DNA from 2 places in the Siminovitchia sp. FSL H7-0308 genome. Region 2 is predicted to be linked to the other one. Evidence: a T-box and tRNA genes for the amino acid it is inferred to sense, from the RefSeq annotation. Region 2 holds a T-box; the other holds one or more tRNA genes.
The links. The T-box of region 2 lies ahead of MHB50_RS05885 (valine--tRNA ligase). A T-box ahead of a tRNA ligase gene usually reads a tRNA of that ligase, here a tRNA-Val.

Region 1: it encodes a tRNA-Val, which carries the amino acid that the T-box ahead of MHB50_RS05885 (valine--tRNA ligase) is inferred to sense. The anticodon was not compared.

The regions. Positions count from the first base shown of each region.
Region 1 covers NZ_CP150282.1:747,671-757,721, forward strand. The annotation lists gene MHB50_RS03500 (hypothetical protein) at 1-188, opposite strand, end outside; rRNA gene MHB50_RS03505 (16S ribosomal RNA) at 495-2,045, shown strand; rRNA gene MHB50_RS03510 (23S ribosomal RNA) at 2,524-5,454, shown strand; rRNA gene rrf (5S ribosomal RNA) at 5,678-5,793, shown strand; tRNA gene MHB50_RS03520 (tRNA-Val) at 5,811-5,886, shown strand; tRNA gene MHB50_RS03525 (tRNA-Thr) at 5,894-5,969, shown strand; tRNA gene MHB50_RS03530 (tRNA-Lys) at 6,022-6,097, shown strand; tRNA gene MHB50_RS03535 (tRNA-Leu) at 6,102-6,183, shown strand; tRNA gene MHB50_RS03540 (tRNA-Gly) at 6,194-6,265, shown strand; tRNA gene MHB50_RS03545 (tRNA-Leu) at 6,276-6,361, shown strand; tRNA gene MHB50_RS03550 (tRNA-Arg) at 6,368-6,441, shown strand; tRNA gene MHB50_RS03555 (tRNA-Pro) at 6,457-6,533, shown strand; tRNA gene MHB50_RS03560 (tRNA-Ala) at 6,547-6,622, shown strand; tRNA gene MHB50_RS03565 (tRNA-Met) at 6,645-6,721, shown strand; tRNA gene MHB50_RS03570 (tRNA-Ile) at 6,727-6,803, shown strand; tRNA gene MHB50_RS03575 (tRNA-Ser) at 6,819-6,911, shown strand; tRNA gene MHB50_RS03580 (tRNA-Met) at 7,057-7,130, shown strand; tRNA gene MHB50_RS03585 (tRNA-Asp) at 7,137-7,212, shown strand; tRNA gene MHB50_RS03590 (tRNA-Phe) at 7,288-7,363, shown strand; tRNA gene MHB50_RS03595 (tRNA-His) at 7,372-7,446, shown strand; tRNA gene MHB50_RS03600 (tRNA-Gly) at 7,460-7,533, shown strand; tRNA gene MHB50_RS03605 (tRNA-Ile) at 7,540-7,616, shown strand; tRNA gene MHB50_RS03610 (tRNA-Asn) at 7,618-7,689, shown strand; tRNA gene MHB50_RS03615 (tRNA-Ser) at 7,753-7,843, shown strand; tRNA gene MHB50_RS03620 (tRNA-Glu) at 7,867-7,938, shown strand; gene MHB50_RS03625 (TraR/DksA C4-type zinc finger protein) at 7,977-8,735, opposite strand; gene MHB50_RS03630 (1,4-dihydroxy-2-naphthoate polyprenyltransferase) at 9,285-10,051, opposite strand, start outside.
Region 2 covers NZ_CP150282.1:1,250,629-1,260,679, forward strand. The annotation lists gene spoVID (stage VI sporulation protein D) at 1-393, shown strand, start outside; gene ysxE (spore coat protein YsxE) at 530-1,552, shown strand; gene MHB50_RS05865 (hypothetical protein) at 1,568-1,759, opposite strand; gene MHB50_RS05870 (hypothetical protein) at 2,059-2,253, opposite strand; gene MHB50_RS05875 (hypothetical protein) at 2,736-2,915, shown strand; gene MHB50_RS05880 (hypothetical protein) at 3,673-3,807, opposite strand; T-box leader at 5,074-5,308, shown strand; gene MHB50_RS05885 (valine--tRNA ligase) at 5,407-8,055, shown strand; gene MHB50_RS05890 (folylpolyglutamate synthase/dihydrofolate synthase family protein) at 8,128-9,441, shown strand; gene MHB50_RS05895 (sensor domain-containing diguanylate cyclase) at 9,540-10,051, shown strand, end outside.

The sequences.
Region 1 (10,051 bases), 500 kb from region 2:
TATATGAATAAATAAGTTAATCCGGAAAAAACAAAAGCCATGATCGACATGACGAGAAAAGTTCCTCCTTCTTTTTTATCTACATCTGTATCACTTATGCGCAATGCTTCAACGTAGCAATAACTAAATAGATAGATAGCCATTAAAAAAGAAATGACAAGGGCAGCCTTTGTTAAAATAGTTTTCACCTTCCCAATAGAATAGATATTTGTTATTATATTATGTACAGATTGATAGAAAGATGTCTGAGTGAATAAAATTTCAAAAAAACTATTGCATCATAAAAATATCTATGTTATATTATAATTCGTCCGATTGAACGAGTCGAACACAAAAAAGTTTTTTAAAAAAGCTATTGACTTAAAATCGAGACCGTGTTATTATATAAAAGTCGCCCAAAAGAGCGATACCAAGTTTGATCTTTGAAAACTGAACGAAACGAAACGTCAATCAATAATTGATTAGTCAGCTTTAATTATGAGCTAACCAAACTTTTACATGAGAGTTTGATCCTGGCTCAGGACGAACGCTGGCGGCGTGCCTAATACATGCAAGTCGAGCGGACAAAAGAGGAGCTTGCTCCTTTTTAGTCAGCGGCGGACGGGTGAGTAACACGTGGGCAACCTGCCTGTAAGACTGGGATAACTCCGGGAAACCGGGGCTAATACCGGATAATTTCTTTTTCCGCATGGAGAAAGGATAAAAGACGGCTCTGCTGTCACTTACAGATGGGCCCGCGGCGCATTAGCTAGTTGGTGGGGTAACGGCCTACCAAGGCAACGATGCGTAGCCGACCTGAGAGGGTGATCGGCCACACTGGGACTGAGACACGGCCCAGACTCCTACGGGAGGCAGCAGTAGGGAATCTTCCGCAATGGACGCAAGTCTGACGGAGCAACGCCGCGTGAGTGATGAAGGTCTTCGGATCGTAAAACTCTGTTATCAGGGAAGAACCCGCATCGGAGTAACTGCCGGTGCGTTGACGGTACCTGACCAGAAAGCCACGGCTAACTACGTGCCAGCAGCCGCGGTAATACGTAGGTGGCAAGCGTTGTCCGGAATTATTGGGCGTAAAGCGCGCGCAGGCGGCTTCTTAAGTCTGATGTGAAAGCCCACGGCTCAACCGTGGAGGGTCATTGGAAACTGGGAGGCTTGAGTGCAGAAGAGGAGAGCGGAATTCCACGTGTAGCGGTGAAATGCGTAGAGATGTGGAGGAACACCAGTGGCGAAGGCGGCTCTCTGGTCTGTAACTGACGCTGAGGCGCGAAAGCGTGGGTAGCGAACAGGATTAGATACCCTGGTAGTCCACGCCGTAAACGATGAGTGCTAAGTGTTAGGGGGTTTCCGCCCCTTAGTGCTGCAGCAAACGCATTAAGCACTCCGCCTGGGGAGTACGGCCGCAAGGCTGAAACTCAAAGGAATTGACGGGGGCCCGCACAAGCGGTGGAGCATGTGGTTTAATTCGAAGCAACGCGAAGAACCTTACCAGGTCTTGACATCCCGATGACCGCTTTAGAGATAAAGTTTTCCCTTCGGGGACATCGGTGACAGGTGGTGCATGGTTGTCGTCAGCTCGTGTCGTGAGATGTTGGGTTAAGTCCCGCAACGAGCGCAACCCTTGATCTTAGTTGCCAGCATTAAGTTGGGCACTCTAAGGTGACTGCCGGTGACAAACCGGAGGAAGGTGGGGATGACGTCAAATCATCATGCCCCTTATGACCTGGGCTACACACGTGCTACAATGGATGGTACAAAGGGCCGCGAGACCGCGAGGTGGAGCGAATCCCATAAAACCATTCTCAGTTCGGATTGCAGGCTGCAACTCGCCTGCATGAAGCCGGAATCGCTAGTAATCGCGGATCAGCATGCCGCGGTGAATACGTTCCCGGGCCTTGTACACACCGCCCGTCACACCACGAGAGTTTGTAACACCCGAAGTCGGTGGGGTAACCATTTGGAGCCAGCCGCCGAAGGTGGGACAGATGATTGGGGTGAAGTCGTAACAAGGTAGCCGTATCGGAAGGTGCGGCTGGATCACCTCCTTTCTAAGGATAATTGAAATGTGGAGGCGACTGCTCGGCAGGAGCCGCAACTGAACATTTCCAATAGATACAACATTGACGCTTTCGTTTCGTTTAGTTTTGAGAGGTCAAACAACTCTCAAAACATGTGCTCACTTGCGGCACAGCGTGTTCGAGGAACTTCACCTCGTCGCAAAGCTGCATGAAGCATAGGCGCTGATCAATCACATGACGTGATGGAAGTCAGCAACTTCGTTCTTTGAAAACCGGATAACATGAGAAGAAACAAACCGAGAATCGTTCACCTTATGGATGATCCATTATGGAGCAACCATAAGAAGTGTAAAACCTTTAGGTTTGAGTGTCAGTATCACTCAACCAAGGGCAACGAGAAGCGGGAAGATCAAGGAAGCGACCGAATGAGCGCCAGAGCGCACTACGAGTGCGTGATGACGTTGAGGGAGCTGACACAGAGATTCGATGCTAATCGTTGACCGAAAAAGATTAAGTTAATAAGGGCGCACGGTGAATGCCTTGGCACTAGGAGCCGATGAAGGACGGGACGAACACCGATATGCTTCGGGGAGCTGTAAGCAAGCTGATCCGGAGATTTCCGAATGGGGAAACCCACTGCCAGTAATGAGGCAGTATCCATTTCTGAATCCATAGGGAATGGAAGGCATACCCGGGGAACTGAAACATCTAAGTACCCGGAGGAAGAGAAAGAAAAATCGATTCCCCCAGTAGCGGCGAGCGAAACGGGAAGAGCCCAAACCGAAAGGCTTGCCTTTCGGGGTTGTAGGACACTCAAAGTGGAGTGATAAAGGAACGGCGTAGACGAAGCGGCCTGGAAAGGCCGGCCAAAGAAGGTAACAGCCCTGTAGTTGAAACGTCGTTCCCTCCCGAGTGGATCCTGAGTACGGCGGGACACGAGAAATCCCGTCGGAATCCGGGAGGACCATCTCCCAAGGCTAAATACTCCCTAGTGACCGATAGTGAACCAGTACCGTGAGGGAAAGGTGAAAAGCACCCCGGGAGGGGAGTGAAATAGAACCTGAAACCGTGTGCCTACAAGTAGTCAGAGCACAATAAGTGTGATGGCGTGCCTTTTGTAGAATGAACCGGCGAGTTGCGATTTCATGCAAGGTTAAGTTGAAAAGACGGAGCCGCAGCGAAAGCGAGTCTGAATAGGGCGCAAGAGTATGAGGTCGCAGACCCGAAACCAGGTGATCTACCCATGTCCAGGGTGAAGGTCAGGTAACACTGACTGGAGGCCCGAACCCACGTATGTTGAAAAATGCGGGGATGAGGTGTGGGTAGGGGTGAAATTCCAATCGAACCTGGAGATAGCTGGTTCTCTCCGAAATAGCTTTAGGGCTAGCCTCAAGGTGAGAGTATTGGAGGTAGAGCACTGTTTGGACGAGGGGCCCTCATCGGGTTACCGACTTCAGACAAACTCCGAATGCCAAATACTTATCCTTGGGAGTCAGACTGCGAGTGATAAGATCCGTAGTCGAGAGGGAAACAACCCAGACCACCAGCTAAGGTCCCGAAGTATACGTTAAGTGGAAAAGGATGTGGAGTTGCTTAGACAACCAGGATGTTGGCTTAGAAGCAGCCACCATTCAAAGAGTGCGTAATAGCTCACTGGTCGAGTGACTCTGCGCCGAAAATGTACCGGGGCTAAACGTATCACCGAAGCTGTGGATTGCAATAGCAATGGTAGGAGAGCGTTCCAAGCGCGGCGAAGTCGTCTTGAAAGAGGCGGTGGAGTGCTTGGAAGTGAGAATGCCGGTATGAGTAGCGAAAGAAGGGTGAGAATCCCTTCCACCGAAAGCCTAAGGTTTCCTGAGGAAGGCTCGTCCGCTCAGGGTAAGTCGGGACCTAAGCCGAGGCCGAAAGGCGTAGGCGATGGATAACAGGTTGAGATTCCTGTACCGCCTCATTGCCGTTTGAGTGATGGAGGGACGCAGGAGGATAAGGCAAGCGCGCAGCTGGAAAAGCGCGTCCAAGCAGTAAGGCCGGTAAGTAGGCAAATCCGCTTACCGTGTAGGCTGAGCTGTGATGGCGAGGGAAAAAAAGTACCGAAGTTCCTGATTCCACACTGCCGAGAAAAGCTTCTAGCGAGGCAATAGGCGCCCGTACCGCAAACCGACACAGGTAGGCGAGGAGAGAATCCTAAGGTGAGCGAGAGAACTCTCGTTAAGGAACTCGGCAAAATGACCCCGTAACTTCGGGAGAAGGGGTGCTTTTTAGGGTGAATAGCCCTGAGAAGCCGCAGTGAATAGGCCCAGGCGACTGTTTAGCAAAAACACAGGTCTCTGCGAAGCCGCAAGGCGAAGTATAGGGGCTGACGCCTGCCCGGTGCTGGAAGGTTAAGAGGAGAGGTCAGCTTAGGCGAAGCTTCGAATTGAAGCCCCAGTAAACGGCGGCCGTAACTATAACGGTCCTAAGGTAGCGAAATTCCTTGTCGGGTAAGTTCCGACCCGCACGAAAGGCGCAACGATCTGGGCACTGTCTCAACGAGAGACTCGGTGAAATTATAGTACCTGTGAAGATGCAGGTTACCCGCGACAGGACGGAAAGACCCCGTGGAGCTTTACTGTAGCTTGATATTGACTGTCTGTGCAGCTTGTACAGGATAGGTAGGAGCCATGGAAACGGGAGCGCCAGCTTCCGTGGAGGCAACGGTGGGATACTACCCTGGCTGTATGGACCGTCTAACCCGCGACCCTGATCGGGTTGGGAGACAGTGTCAGGCAGGCAGTTTGACTGGGGCGGTCGCCTCCTAAAAGGTAACGGAGGCGCCCAAAGGTTCCCTCAGAATGGTTGGAAATCATTCGCAGAGTGTAAAGGCAGAAGGGAGCTTGACTGCGAGACCTACAAGTCGAGCAGGGACGAAAGTCGGGCTTAGTGATCCGGTGGTTCCGCATGGAAGGGCCATCGCTCAACGGATAAAAGCTACCCCGGGGATAACAGGCTTATCTCCCCCAAGAGTTCACATCGACGGGGAGGTTTGGCACCTCGATGTCGGCTCATCGCATCCTGGGGCTGTAGTCGGTCCCAAGGGTTGGGCTGTTCGCCCATTAAAGCGGTACGCGAGCTGGGTTCAGAACGTCGTGAGACAGTTCGGTCCCTATCCGTCGCGGGCGCAGGAAATTTGAGAGGAGCTGTCCTTAGTACGAGAGGACCGGGATGGACGCACCGCTGGTGTACCAGTTGTCTCGCCAGAGGCATAGCTGGGTAGCTATGTGCGGAAGGGATAAGTGCTGAAAGCATCTAAGCATGAAGCCCCCCTCAAGATGAGATTTCCCATTGTCTGGCTTGCCAGGCAACGTAAGATCCCTGAAAGATGATCAGGTAGATAGGTCCGGTGTGGAAGTGTGGCGACACATGGAGCTGACGGATACTAATCGATCGAGGACTTAATCAAATATAAAAAGCGCAGGACGCTTGTCCATCACTGGAGCTTCTGGCGGAAAAGTCAATCGACTTTGCCAGAAGAAGCGAAGTGACGCAAAGCGATAGCGTCCGGAGCTGGATTGAACAAAAACGATTCTCGGACTTCTTCTCATGTATCCTGGTTTTGAGAGAATGAAAAAAACTCTTGAAAAATACATAAAACGTATTATAATAAGATATGTTGTTAATTTTTGTCTGGTGGCGATAGCGAAGAGGCAACACCCGTTCCCATCCCGAACACGGAAGTTAAGTTCTTCAGCGCCGATGGTAATGAGGGCTTTCCCCTTGTGAGAGCAGGACGTTGCCGGGCAAGAATCACAACATTACGGAGGATTAGCTCAGCTGGGAGAGCACCTGCCTTACAAGCAGGGGGTCGGCGGTTCGAACCCGTCATCCTCCACCATAAAAATGCCGGCCTAGCTCAATTGGTAGAGCAACTGACTTGTAATCAGTAGGTTGGGGGTTCAAGTCCTCTGGCCGGCACCATCCTTTGTTTTTATTGTCATTTTCTGTCGATTGACAAAAATGAAATAAGTACGAGCCATTAGCTCAGTTGGTAGAGCATCTGACTTTTAATCAGAGGGTCGCAGGTTCGAATCCTGCATGGCTCACCATTTTGCGGGTGTGGTGGAATTGGCAGACACGCTAGACTTAGGATCTAGTGCCGCAAGGCGTGGGGGTTCGACTCCCTTCACCCGCATTATTATGAAGCGGAAGTAGTTCAGTGGTAGAACACCACCTTGCCAAGGTGGGGGTCGCGGGTTCGAACCCCGTCTTCCGCTCTTTTAACTTGCCGGGGTGGCGGAACTGGCAGACGCACAGGACTTAAAATCCTGCGGTAGGTGACTACCGTACCGGTTCGATTCCGGTCCTCGGCATATATTGCGCCCGTAGCTCAATTGGATAGAGCGTCTGACTACGGATCAGAAGGTTATGGGTTCGACTCCTTTCGGGCGCGTATAACAGGTTGTCTCGGGAAGTAGCTCAGCTTGGTAGAGCACTTGGTTTGGGACCAAGGGGCCGCAGGTTCAAATCCTGTCTTCCCGACCAGTATAAAGAAATTGGGGCCTTAGCTCAGCTGGGAGAGCGCCTGCTTTGCACGCAGGAGGTCAGCGGTTCGATCCCGCTAGGCTCCACCATATAAGGTCATAAATATTTTTGGGCGGCGTAGCTCAGCTGGCTAGAGCGTACGGTTCATACCCGTGAGGTCGGGGGTTCGATCCCCTCCGCCGCTACCAAGATAGGACCTTTAGCTCAGCTGGTTAGAGCAGACGGCTCATAACCGTCCGGTCGTAGGTTCGAGTCCTACAAGGTCCACCATTTTCTTATATTTTTGGAGGAATACCCAAGTCTGGCTGAAGGGATCGGTCTTGAAAACCGACAGGCGGGTCAAACCGCGCGGGGGTTCGAATCCCTCTTCCTCCGCCATCTGCATTATTTCATTCACACAACCAAGATTTTATCGAGTGAAAGTATTGTAGTTGCACTTGTCGACATACTTCTTGATTTACATTTCTGATGTGGAATAGTCAAGATACATGAGCGGCATTGACAACATCATATTTTTTATCGTCGCGGGGTGGAGCAGTTCGGTAGCTCGTCGGGCTCATAACCCGAAGGTCGCAGGTTCAAATCCTGCCCCCGCAATCATCAGGTCCCGTAGTGTAGCGGTTAACATGCCTGCCTGTCACGCAGGAGATCGCGGGTTCGATTCCCGTCGGGACCGCCATTTTTAATACCATCCACTTGTTACATAAATGCTGATGATGCGAAATATTAAAACGTCATAGCATGGATTATATAGGGCTCAGTAGCTCAGTCGGTAGAGCAAAGGACTGAAAATCCTTGTGTCGGCGGTTCGATTCCGTCCTGAGCCACCATTTTCATGGCGGCTATGGCGAAGTGGTTAACGCATCGGATTGTGGCTCCGACATCATGGGTTCGATTCCCATTAGTCGCCCCATTTACATTCCTATGCGGGTGTAGTTTAGTGGTAAAACTACAGCCTTCCAAGCTGTTGTCGTGGGTTCGATTCCCATCACCCGCTCCAAATGAAGGGCCTATAGCTCAGCTGGTTAGAGCGCACGCCTGATAAGCGTGAGGTCGGTGGTTCGAGTCCACTTAGGCCCACCATTCCGCAGTAGCTCAGTGGTAGAGCTATCGGCTGTTAACCGATCGGTCGTAGGTTCGAATCCTACCTGCGGAGTTCTTTTATCATATTCGATCAACCGTTTCAGTTATGTACATTCCATAAAAGCTTATAACGATTGGGGAAGTACTCAAGAGGCTGAAGAGGCGCCCCTGCTAAGGGCGTAGGTCGCGTAAGCGGCGCGAGGGTTCAAATCCCTCCTTCTCCGCCATTATAAAAATTATTAATCACTAAGGCCCCTTGGTCAAGCGGTTAAGACACCGCCCTTTCACGGCGGTAACACGGGTTCGAATCCCGTAGGGGTCATCCTATGAAAAATGCCACTCAACATAGAGTGGCATTTTTTATCTTTGATTGTCCTTATCATCCACATAACCATCAGTTTTTCGGTATGGTATGTCTCCGATTGGAGATTCAATTCCTTCTTCATCCAGTTTTTCTACATATTCCCGTTTGTTTTCAGAGGAATAAATTTGAATATCATCGCCCTCTATATCCGTCCCCACAAAGGTTTCATACTGTTCAGGGGCGCCTTCCCGTTCGTCGTCACTGTATAGTTCATTATAGCTGTCAAAGTCCCCTGTAAAGTCTGAGGGCGTCTCAGAGGTACCGAACGATGCGACTTCTTCGAAGCTGTCCTCATAATCATCTGCTTCACTCAGGTCACGGTTGGAAAATGTATCATTTTTCGCGGGATTAATAATGTCTTCTTCCACAGGTCTGTCCCCAGGTAGCAATTGATCTGGCGAGTGTTCAACACAAGTGGTTGCATAAGGAATGGCATCAAGCCTTTCAAAAGAAATATCTTTGCCACACTGTTCACATCTGCCATATTCGCCTTTATTTATTGCAGCCAAAGCTTTTTCTGTTTTTTCAAGCTCATCTTTATTGTGCACCGAAATCGCTCTGTCTTTTTCCCTTTCAAACAGTTCTGTTCCCATATCAGCGGGATGGTTGTCATATAAAGAAAGTTCTCCACCTGTACTTTCACGCATATTATTATTTTCCATATTTCCTCCGGTTTCTTTCATATCTTCCCGAAGTTCTTTTTGAATATTTAAAAGCTTTTCTCTTAAATGGGCTGTTTGTTCTTGTGTCAGCATAAAGTCACTTCCTCATCATCTGTTTTTCAGTAGTATTTACTATTTTTACGATTTCATCATAATCCTTTTGTTATCATCTGTTTTCCTTTTTTTAGCGATCGTAAACACGGGCATATGGACACAACTAAATAAGCTGATGGAAAAACGAATAATAAAATGAAACTTCATTCGTAAAGCGTTTTCTTTCATCTCCTACTGAATGTCAGTCAATCGGGCATTTAGGTGCCGTTTTCTCCCACTTGGACCTTTTGTATTAACTCAGGTCTTGAAGTGGTGTATATGGCACCTTATATACGGGATAAATTGTCCTAGTGTATCATGCGCAAGCTTTTAGCGTAGTCAAAATAGGTAGACTCCTGCGGGTATAGCTCGAGCTGAAGATCCCGCAGGAAAGCGACCTTTGCTTTCCGAGGAAGCTGAAAAGACCTGCGGAAAGCGAAATATGTTGACGTAGCGATGGTAAGGATTTTTTCACACAAATAAACCGAACAATTATAAATGAATTGTTCGGTTTTTGCTATTTCATATTTGCTTCTGTCACAGACTCTTTTAACTGATCACATAACTGATAAAGAAACTGGCCGCCATTAGGAATCCGAAAATGGTATTCGTCTGGGCGGTTGCTTTCATTGCTGGCATCATTTGGATCGGCTCGGTTTTTCCAATAAAACCCTTAACGGCCTTGATAGCTTTCGGAATGCTTGCGAACGTAAGCAAAAGCCATGGAGATAGAGAAAAGAAGAAAATAAGTATGAGTATAAAAACATAAGAAACGATGAACATAGCTGCAAGCAATTTGATTGCCTTTTCCCGGCCTACAAGGATGGCAACCGTTTTTCTTCCGCTTTTTTTGTCTCCGTCCAAATCTCTGATATTATTGGAAAGCATAATTGCGCCAATTAAGATAGATATAGGCATGGACACAAGGACGCTTATAAGGCTTATACTTCCTGTTTGAATAAAGTAGGATATTTGCGTAATGACAAAACCCATGAAAAAGCCTGATGTGATTTCTCCGAAAGGCGTGTAAGCAATCGGGTAAGGTCCGCCCGTGTAAAAATAACCGGCCGCCATACTGACGAGGCCAACGAGTGCGATCCACCAGCTACTGCTAGCAGAGATATAAACGCCTAATAGTACCGCTGCGCCGAGGAAAGCAAAGCCGAGCCCAAGAACAGTCGCAGGTTTTACACCGTGTCTTACGATGGCACCGCCAATGCCGACAGAATGCTGGTTGTCCAAGCCTCTGGCATAGTCATAATACTCATTAAACATATTCGTTGCAGCTTGAATAAGCAAACTTGCAACTAGCATGG
Region 2 (10,051 bases):
GCAAAAAAGTTTTTCAAAGAAATGGAAAAAAGTGATGAGTCCTCCTCATCTTCAACAGAGTCGCCGCAAAAGGTCGAGGAAACTTCCTCCTACGAATCAAGCGGTCAGGAAAGCAGCGATAAGGCCCAACCTAAATACAAAGAAAAGCCGAAGAAAAAGAAAGGGAAATATCATACGATGTCTTTCGCTGATTTCTTTTCCAGAAAAGAAGATGATGAACCGGCAAAAATAAAAGTTTGTCTTGTGCAACAAGGGGATTCAATTGAAAGACTGGCCGATAAGTATGAAGTCAGTGTTCAGCAAATTTTAAGAGCCAACAAGCTAGAATCAGAGCACGAGCTATATGAAGGGCAAGTGTTATATATACCGGAAAAAACAGCTTATAGAAAATAATGGTAAAGGCGGGGAGGACGATGCGGGGGAATGTCCTCCTTTTGTTTTTATGGATGTAATGATTGTTAGTAGAAGAGATTCCTGCCGGTTTATGCAAATCCATAGGCCATACGCACAGTAAGCGGGTGATGAAACGATGGACGATCCTGTAAAGAGCCTCAAGGAAATTGCCGGCCTTTATGGCCTGAATTTGAAATTTGCCGAGAGGTTTGGACGTGTGTATAAAATTTACACAGATAAAGGTGAATTTGCACTAAAGCGCATTAACGCCAATCGGGGAATCGATTTTCTTAAGTATGTGCAGCTTTTGTACCAGAGAGGGTATTATCGCATCGTACCCATTTATCCCGCATTGGATGGAAGGTATGCTTTGTTGTCTGGGAACAGCTTGTATTATTTAATGCCCTGGTTGGAAAATAGAGAAAGAGAAGGACAATTTAAGAAAAATCAGGAACTGTTTCGGGAGTTGGCGCGTCTCCACACCATTTCCGCCCGGGAAGTGGAGGTCTCACCAGATGATCGAAAAGAACATTATGAACAAACGCTGTCAAGGTGGGAAAAAGAAAAAGAAGGTTTGGAACAATTTGTGGAGCGATCGGAAAAACCTTGGTATATGTCTCCTTTTCAACTGCTTTTTTGTTCCTATTACCATGAGATTGCCCTGGCCCAAAGATACGCCATTGGAAAATTAAAAGAATGGTACGAAGTGACAGAGGATGAGAAAAAAGCCCGAAGTGTGATTATCCACGGAAAATTATCGCCAGAACATTTTCTATACCATGAAAGCGGCTTTGGATATTTTACAAACTTTGAAAAAGCTGGAACCGCATCGCCGATTCACGATCTACTCCCTTTTTTGGCCCGGACGATGGAAACGTATCCGAAGGCGTTTGATGAGTGTATTGACTGGCTTCACATCTATTTTAAATATTTTCCTTTTAGAAAAGAGGAAATGCTTCTTTTTTTAGGCTATTTAGCTCAGCCGGGAAAAATGTATCAAACAGTGGAAAACTACTATTCTGCGGGAAAAGAGAAACATGAATTAAGATGTGTTCAAGGACTTCAACGACAATATTGGTATATGAAAAACACGGAATATATCGTTATGCGCCTGGAGGAATATGAAAGACAAATGCAGGATCCCCCTTCCGAATCATAATTGGAAAGGGGATTATTAAATTAATTCATAATGATAAACGAGTGCGGTCGCAATAAAAACCGTCAACAACAACACGTCAAAAGTAGTCGGAAACAAAACTGTGCGGATCGCCTGAAAAATGGTAAACGGGATAATGAGCTGCTTACATACAGACTTAATTGTTCTTAACCATGACTGGAAAGTATGTTGATTTATTCTTCTCTTCATTTCCGTCCCACCTCCGAAAAATCCCCTTTCAATAAAATATGTGCAACGGAAAAAAATGTGAAAAGAGGCCATGGAAAAGTTGACTCTATCAACGATTTTCATATTATAAAGGTACGGCGGAAGCTTCACGATTGCGCACAGGACGGTGGTAAATTCAATCCCTTAAGGAAGTTCATTTCTCTTGCGAAAATAATTTTCATAGGCTTTAATATGACAATTTCACTTCCTCCACCTCTACGTCGATCCTCTCCCTTTCGAATTGGACCGGAACCGCGAAATCCGTCAGACAAAATCCGGTTCTAAGCATTGGATGGCGCTCCACCAAACGGCCCATCGCTTCGCAAATCCTCTCCTCTTCCAGGCCGGGCACCGACACTTTGTACACAAACTGGTCGTGATAAATGCCCGCACCCTTCATGGCGCATGTTGTGAAACACCATCCCTTGCTGAATATCGCTCATCGGAAACAGATCGACAACATCAGACGGCAGCAAAGAACGATAACATTCGCCCCTTCGCCTTACGAAATATTCGAAGCACTGCTAAACGGCGCTGCGCTGGTTCTCATCCGCAAATCCGCTGTCCCGAATGATTACTTGCTTCATTCCCAAAACAAACACCAATAGTGCAGAGCCGGAGCTTATTTATTCCATTTGGGCAAATGACCTAGCTAAGGAGCATATCTGGCCTCCATCTCATGGATACGCAGGACGAAGGAATGTATGGACTCCCGATCCGGAGAGACATAGGAGGGTGAGCGACCGTGAGTCGTGTGGAGATCTTACGCACGGTTATACCTTATATTTACCAAACTTATCCAGTTCGGTAGTTAGGATGGATCATACCCTAAAAGAATATTCTGTATATATCTCTTTTGAGGTGAGAGAACTATGCGGTGCTAATCCAATGTCAATGAAATTTTGAGAATTAGCGAGTATACTAAATATAATTTAACTTTATTGAAGGAGGAATGAACATGAGCAAGAAAAAATTCCGTTTCGGTATTATCAATGGTGAGGATGTACCGGAAGAGGTAAAAGAGGTAGAGGAAGAGTTGGAAAATTTGCCCGAGACGATCTCCGAAACGGTGCTTGAAGGAATCCGTGATGCTTTGACCGATGAAGAGGACAACAAAGATAAAAATAAACGCGATTAGTTTCACTTCCCGGGGCTGTCCGAAAAGTAATATTGGAGCTTGAAAAGCAAAAAAATAAAACATAAGAATGCTGTAAAATCAACATTCTTGGGTTTTAAGTTTTAGCGCCTTTACTCTAAGTTGGACTTTTTAGTCAGCCCCGGTTTTTTATATACTCCTGAATTTTGCAGTTATAATATATGGAAAACAGCCACGAACCCTTGCAAATACTGGGTTTGTGGCTGTTGTTTTTTTGCAAAAAATCATAGCGGATTTTAATTTCACCAAGGGAACGAATTCTTTTGGAAAAATCAATATTAAAAATGGATCCGAGATCATTAAGGATTTCATCAAAATAATCAAACAAGTAGCAGTTTTGTTTCAAGTGCGTGCACTCTGAATTAGAAAGACTTTCTAGAATGCGTCCAATACTGTATTTGTGGTTTAACTTGAGTTCAATAATCCTGGCACTGGTCAGTGCGATGGAACAAGTTGGAAAATGCGCATGTATGTGTTCTTCTCTGGAAACAAAAACAGGGCGTGCTTCAAGATCGCTTTTGGTCACACGAAAGGATTCTTCAATTTACCATAATCCTCGATAAATATCGATAATACGATCGTCAGTTTCTTTATATTCACTTGTTACAATCGCATAGTAGCCGTCAAGAGCTTCTTCCGCTTTTAATTTTTCCAAATCAAGCTCAAGGAATGTTTTTGGCGAAAGAATTTCACCCGTCTCCTTATCAAACGTTATATTCTTTATATAACTAGCGGCACCCTAGGTAGTCGCTCGAGAATATTTTCCGGGCTTTTGAATAATATCCATTGCTTTTGCGATGACCTTTGCCCGGTCTGCCTTTGCCTTTTTCGCATATTTTTCACTGTAGAAGACCACCTGTTTTTCATCGACCACTTTTTTATCTTTTTCTCATTCTTTGAAGTGACGTATATGGTTCGGGGATAAAGAGCGACTTTCTTTTATACTCTGAGCCATACCACGTGTAACCATCTTCATCCACCACATATTCTTTGAACTCTTTATCGGCACCTCGTACAGCCTCGTACCGACATACTAAATACATGACCATGTTTTCCGGACAGGGTGTAATAGATGTTGTCTCCAGTGGTCATGCCTTTATCGGCAACAACTATGATTTTACCAAGATTATATTCTTTTTGGATTCGTGAAAGTCCCGGCCTAAATGTTAGACAATCGTTCGTATTACGCAGGAACAACTCGAAGGTAATGAGAATACCCAGATTATCTATGAATAATCCCATTTGAACAATAGGGTTGGGCCGGTGTTCTTTGGATACGCCTTTCTTTCTTAAATGATCATTTTTATCAGTTTCAAAGTAATAATTTGTCACGTCATGGTCACAATATCGCTTTTACGCCCATACAGGTGTTAATACGTTCGTTAAGTCGTACCTGTAGCGCTGAACTATGTTAATAAAGAAAGGATAAACAACGGTAAACATCATCCAATGAATAGTTTTGCTTTTAAAAGTATCGTGTTCTATTTTCAAAGGTTTTTTCTTCGAGGCTGGATATAGCAGCCTTGAAAAGAGTTTCTTAATGTCATTACTACTAAAATCTATTTTTGAACCACGTTGCTTGTTCATAAGGAACTTATCAATTTCGAGTTCATGGTAGGTCTGACTAAGTACAACATAACCGAACTTTTTTCGTTAGTCTTGACCGTATATAAGTTTTTCGTCATGAGAAAACTCCATGGAAATAGGGGATAATCGCTCCGCCTTTTTCTGTTTAAGGATCTGAACCCTCTCGTTAAAAAAAACGATGGGGTCTTCATATTGCTTTTCCAGTTCATCCAGATATCCAACCTTCTCAATCGTAATGGTTCGGGAATGTCCTTTTTCTTTATCATAATAGCCATCAAAAAGATACGGCCGTTTTTTTGACGTGTTTTTTTAGATACATGCGAATCCCCCATTTGATTCGCTATATAAATTTATGTATAAAATAAAAATAGCCTGAAACACTAGGTGTACCAGCGCTTCAGGCTATATAAACTTTAATTTCAAGTGCAAAACTGTGGCGTCCCACCTCCGAAAAATCCCCTTTGAATAAAATATGTGCAACGGAAAAAATGTGAAAAGAGGCCATGGAAAAGTTGACTTTGTCAACCGATTTTCATACTATAATACATAATAAGCAATTGCTATGACAGGGAAGAGTATATTGTAACCTGCTTTCAGAGAGGGGAATCAAAGCTGGAAGATTTCCTAAGCAAGGACAATGGAATGTCGCCCTTGAGCAGCTTCCGCGAACTTTATCATGTAACGGAAGCCGGTGAAGAGCCGTTATCGATATTAGAGAGCCGGATTTATGTTCATTCCTTTATCCGGAAAAAAGGTGGTACCGCGAAACAAAACCCTTCGTCCTTTTTTACGAAGGGTTTTTTTGTGTGAAAAGAAAGAGTTAGCTTTGCTCGCCACAACAACTACTTCACCATTCAACCATATTCAATAAGAGGAGGAAGAGAATATGTCAAACAAGGAGCTGGAAATGGCCACAAAATACGATCCGCAGAAGGTTGAAAAAGATCGTTATGATTGGTGGCTTTCCGGAAAATTCTTTGAAACAAAAAATGATCATAAAAAGGAGCCTTATACAATTGTCATTCCGCCGCCGAATGTAACGGGCAGGCTTCACTTAGGGCATGCGTGGGATACCACATTACAAGATATCTTAACACGGATGAAAAGAATGCAAGGATATGATGTACTTTGGCTTCCCGGAATGGATCACGCAGGGATTGCCACACAGGCGAAAGTAGAGGAACAGCTTCGAAAAGAAGGAAAAAACCGCTACAACTTGGGGCGGGAAAAATTTCTTGAGGAAACGTGGAAGTGGAAAGAAGAATATGCTTCTTTTATTCGTGAGCAGTGGAAAAAACTCGGGCTGGGTCTCGATTATACGAAAGAGAGATTTACGCTTGACGAGGGGTTGTCCAAAGCTGTTCGGGAAGTATTTGTCCGTTTGTATGAAGAAGGCCTTATTTATCGCGGCGAGTACATCATTAACTGGGATCCTGCCACTAAAACCGCACTTTCAGATATCGAGGTTATTTATAAGGATGTCCAAGGAGCTTTCTACCATATGCGCTACCCGCTTGCCGACGGGTCCGGGGCGATTGAAATTGCCACAACCAGGCCGGAAACGATGCTTGGTGATACGGCGGTGGCCGTTCATCCCGAAGATGAGCGCTATAAGGGTTTGATCGGTAAAACGGTCATCCTGCCGATCATTGGAAGAGAAATTCCCATTGTGGCCGATGATTATGTCGATATGGAGTTTGGTTCGGGTGCTGTAAAAATTACGCCTGCCCATGATCCGAATGACTTTGAAATTGGCAACAGACATCATCTGGAGCGTGTCCTCGTCATGAACGAAGATGGAACGATGAATGAAAACGCCGGCCAATATCAAGGAATGGATCGGTTTGAATGCCGAAAGCAAATCGTCAAAGACCTGCAGGAAAAAGGAATATTATTTAAAATTGAAGAGCATATGCATTCTGTCGGTCATTCGGAGCGAAGCGGGGCAGTTGTCGAACCTTACTTATCAACCCAATGGTTTGTCAAAATGCAGCCTCTTGCCCAAGCGGCGGTTGAACTGCAGAAAACGGATGAGAAAGTCAACTTTGTACCCGACCGGTTTGAAAAAACATATTTGCACTGGATGGAAAACATCCGTGACTGGTGTATTTCCCGGCAACTTTGGTGGGGACACCGGATTCCGGCCTGGTACCATAAACAAACGGGGGAAATGTATGTCGGTCATGAAGCGCCGGAGGATGAGGAAAACTGGGAACAAGATAACGATGTTCTTGATACTTGGTTCAGTTCCGCCTTATGGCCTTTTTCCACAATGGGTTGGCCGGATACGGATGCAAACGATTATAAGCGCTACTACCCAACCAACTGTTTAGTGACCGGATACGATATTATTTTCTTCTGGGTTTCCAGAATGATCTTCCAAGGGCTCAAATTTACCGACAAAAAACCTTTCCACGATGTGTTGATTCATGGGCTTGTACGCGATGCCGATGGCCGTAAAATGAGCAAGTCGCTCGGCAACGGAGTCGATCCGATGGATGTGATTGAAAAATACGGGGCGGACTCTTTGCGGTTCTTCCTTGCTACGGGAAGCTCGCCGGGGCATGATCTCAGATTCAGTATGGAAAAGGTGGAATCTGTATGGAACTTTGCCAATAAAATATGGAACGCCTCGCGTTTTGCCTTAATGAACATGGATGGTTTTACGTATGAAGACATAGATTTAGAGCAGGAAATGATGGTCGCTGATAAGTGGATTTTAACAAGATTACATGACACAATCGAAATGGTGACTAGACTTTCTGATAAATATGAGTTTGGCGAAGTCGGAAGGGTGCTTTATCACTTTATTTGGGATGATTTATGCGATTGGTATATTGAAATGGCAAAAGTTCCATTATATGGTAATGATGAGGTTGCCAAAAATACGACACGCTCTGTTTTGGCGTACGTTTTGGATCATACGATGCGTTTGCTTCATCCGTTCATGCCATTTATTACCGAGGAAATATGGCAAAATCTTCCACATGATGGAGAATCCATCACAGTTGCTTCCTGGCCGCAAGTAAATGAACATTTGACCGACCGACAGGCAGCAAGTGAAATGAAGACGCTAATGGAAATCATTCGCGCTGTCCGCAATATTCGCGCGGAAGTCAATACTCCGATGAGCAAAAAAATCACTCTCCTGTTAAAAGCGAAGGATGAAACAGTACTTTCCGTCCTGGAAAAGAATCGTATATATATCGAAAGATTCTGCAACCCCGAGGAGCTTAAAATGGAGGTGGGGATGAAGGCGCCCGAAAAAGCGATGTCAGCGGTCGTAACCGGTGTCGAGCTTTATCTCCCATTGGCAGGCCTGATTAATATTGATGAAGAAATTGCCCGCTTGGAAAAAGAGTGGGATAAATGGAACAAAGAAGTGGAGCGGGTTCAGAAAAAATTAAGCAATGAAAAGTTTGTCAGCAAGGCTCCGCAGGCCATTGTAGAAGAAGAGCGTGCCAAAGAGAAAGACTATCTTGCCAAGCGAGCAGCGGTTGAAGAACGCATGGCGGAATTAAAATCAGCTACATGATGGGGCAAGAAGGGTGAATCCGCCATGCGGATTCACGTTCTTTTTATTGAAGGACCGATGGGAGGACAACGGATGAATACATATAGTGAAGCAATGGAGTGGATTCATTCACGGCTAAAGTTTGGAATCAATTTAGGGCTTGATCGCATGGAATGGCTGATGGAGCGGCTCGGGCATCCCGAAAGACGCATGAAGGCGCTACATGTTGGCGGAACAAACGGAAAAGGTTCGACAGTGGCTTTTTGCCGTTCTATTTTAAATGAAGCCGGATATGATGTCGGAACTTTTACATCACCATATATTGAACAGTTTAACGAAAGAGTCAGTGTGAACGGGATTCCGATTTCGGATGAAGAAATCATATCACTTGCCAATACCATTAAGCCAATGGTAGAGGAATTGGAATCGTCCAAGCTGGGGTCCCCAACAGAATTTGAAGTGATCACGGCGATGGCGATGTATTACTTTGCCGAGCTTCGTCCAGTTGACTTTGTTTTGTTGGAGGTAGGGCTTGGCGGCCGTTTTGACTCGACCAATGTTGTTTATCCAGTACTCTCTGTGATCACCAATATAGGAATGGATCATACTCGGATATTGGGAAATACGGTCGAAAAAATAGCTTATGAAAAAGCCGGTATTATCAAAGACGGTGTCCCGGTTTTTACGGCTGTGAAACAAGATCAGGCGATGCGCGTATTAAAAGCAGAAGCAAAAGAGAAAGCGGCTCCCTTTTTCCAACTGGGCATTGACTTTTCAGTTAGTCAGTACGAACCCCGGGCTACGGGAGAACGTTTCCGCTTTACTGGAAATGGAAGGGAACTTGATCAGTTAGAATTGTCTCTAATGGGAGCCCACCAGATTGAAAATGCGTCTCTGGCAGTGGCCTCTTTGCTTTATTTAAAAGATGCCAACATGATTTCGTTGAAAGAACAGCATATTCGAACAGGGTTGGTCAAAGCGTATTGGCCGGGAAGAATGGAAATGATCAGCAAGACTCCTATGATCATCGTCGATGGGGCGCACAATCCCGAAGGGCTGCGTGCTTTTGTGGCTACCATGAAACAGCGTTTTCCAGGGAAAAAGTTGACAGTTGTGTTTGCTGCGCTTGAAGATAAGGATTTGGGGAGCATGCTCCCGTTGTTAAAAGAGCTCGGGGAAAATATTTATTTTACTGAATTTGACTTTCCACGGGCTGCCCCTGCGGATAAGTTAAAAAAAGTGAGCGGTATAGCAGTAGCCAAAGTGGAAAAAGATTGGCAGGCACTTCTGAAAAGATTTATTCCATTATTGAATTCAGACAAAGTTTTGGCGGTTACCGGCTCGCTTTACTTTATTTCGGAAGTGAAACCGGCTATCGTAAAATTATTAACGAACCATCCAGCTTAAACATTCGCTTAACCACTAACCAATGACAAGGTCCCCTTAATTTGTTAATATGACTATAAGCCTAAGTCTTAATAACTATAAAATAAGGGGTGGAGTGTGTGAATACGAGGAAAAAAATAATTACATGGGCCTTATGGCTCATGATCGTCCCGATATGTCACTGGTATGCCTATCAAATTTCTCCACCCCAATATGTCGGCTTCTGGGACATTTTTGCGTTCTCACTTACTGCTGTTATTATCGCGTGTATTCCGCTGACGGTCAATAAAACAGTCGTGTTTTTAACGCAATGGATATCGATTGCCGTTTTTCTTTCTTACGGGATGTTTTATGAAATGGTTCTTCTCCAATTGGCGACGGTCGTTTCCATGCTTGCCATTCAAGATCAGTCGCAGAAATTTTACCGTTACCTCTTATACTCTTCTATGTTCACGTGCATATCATTCATATCAGGGATTGGCTTTTTTGCGGCAGGTGGGGAAGTTGGCTATGACTCCTCACACAATGCTGTATTTCCAATCGCAACTTATGTCATTCTTAGCTTTTCATCTGCATTATTATTACGGGGTTTGTTGCGTTTTTTTACAAATGTGAAAAGCACGCTTTTTGG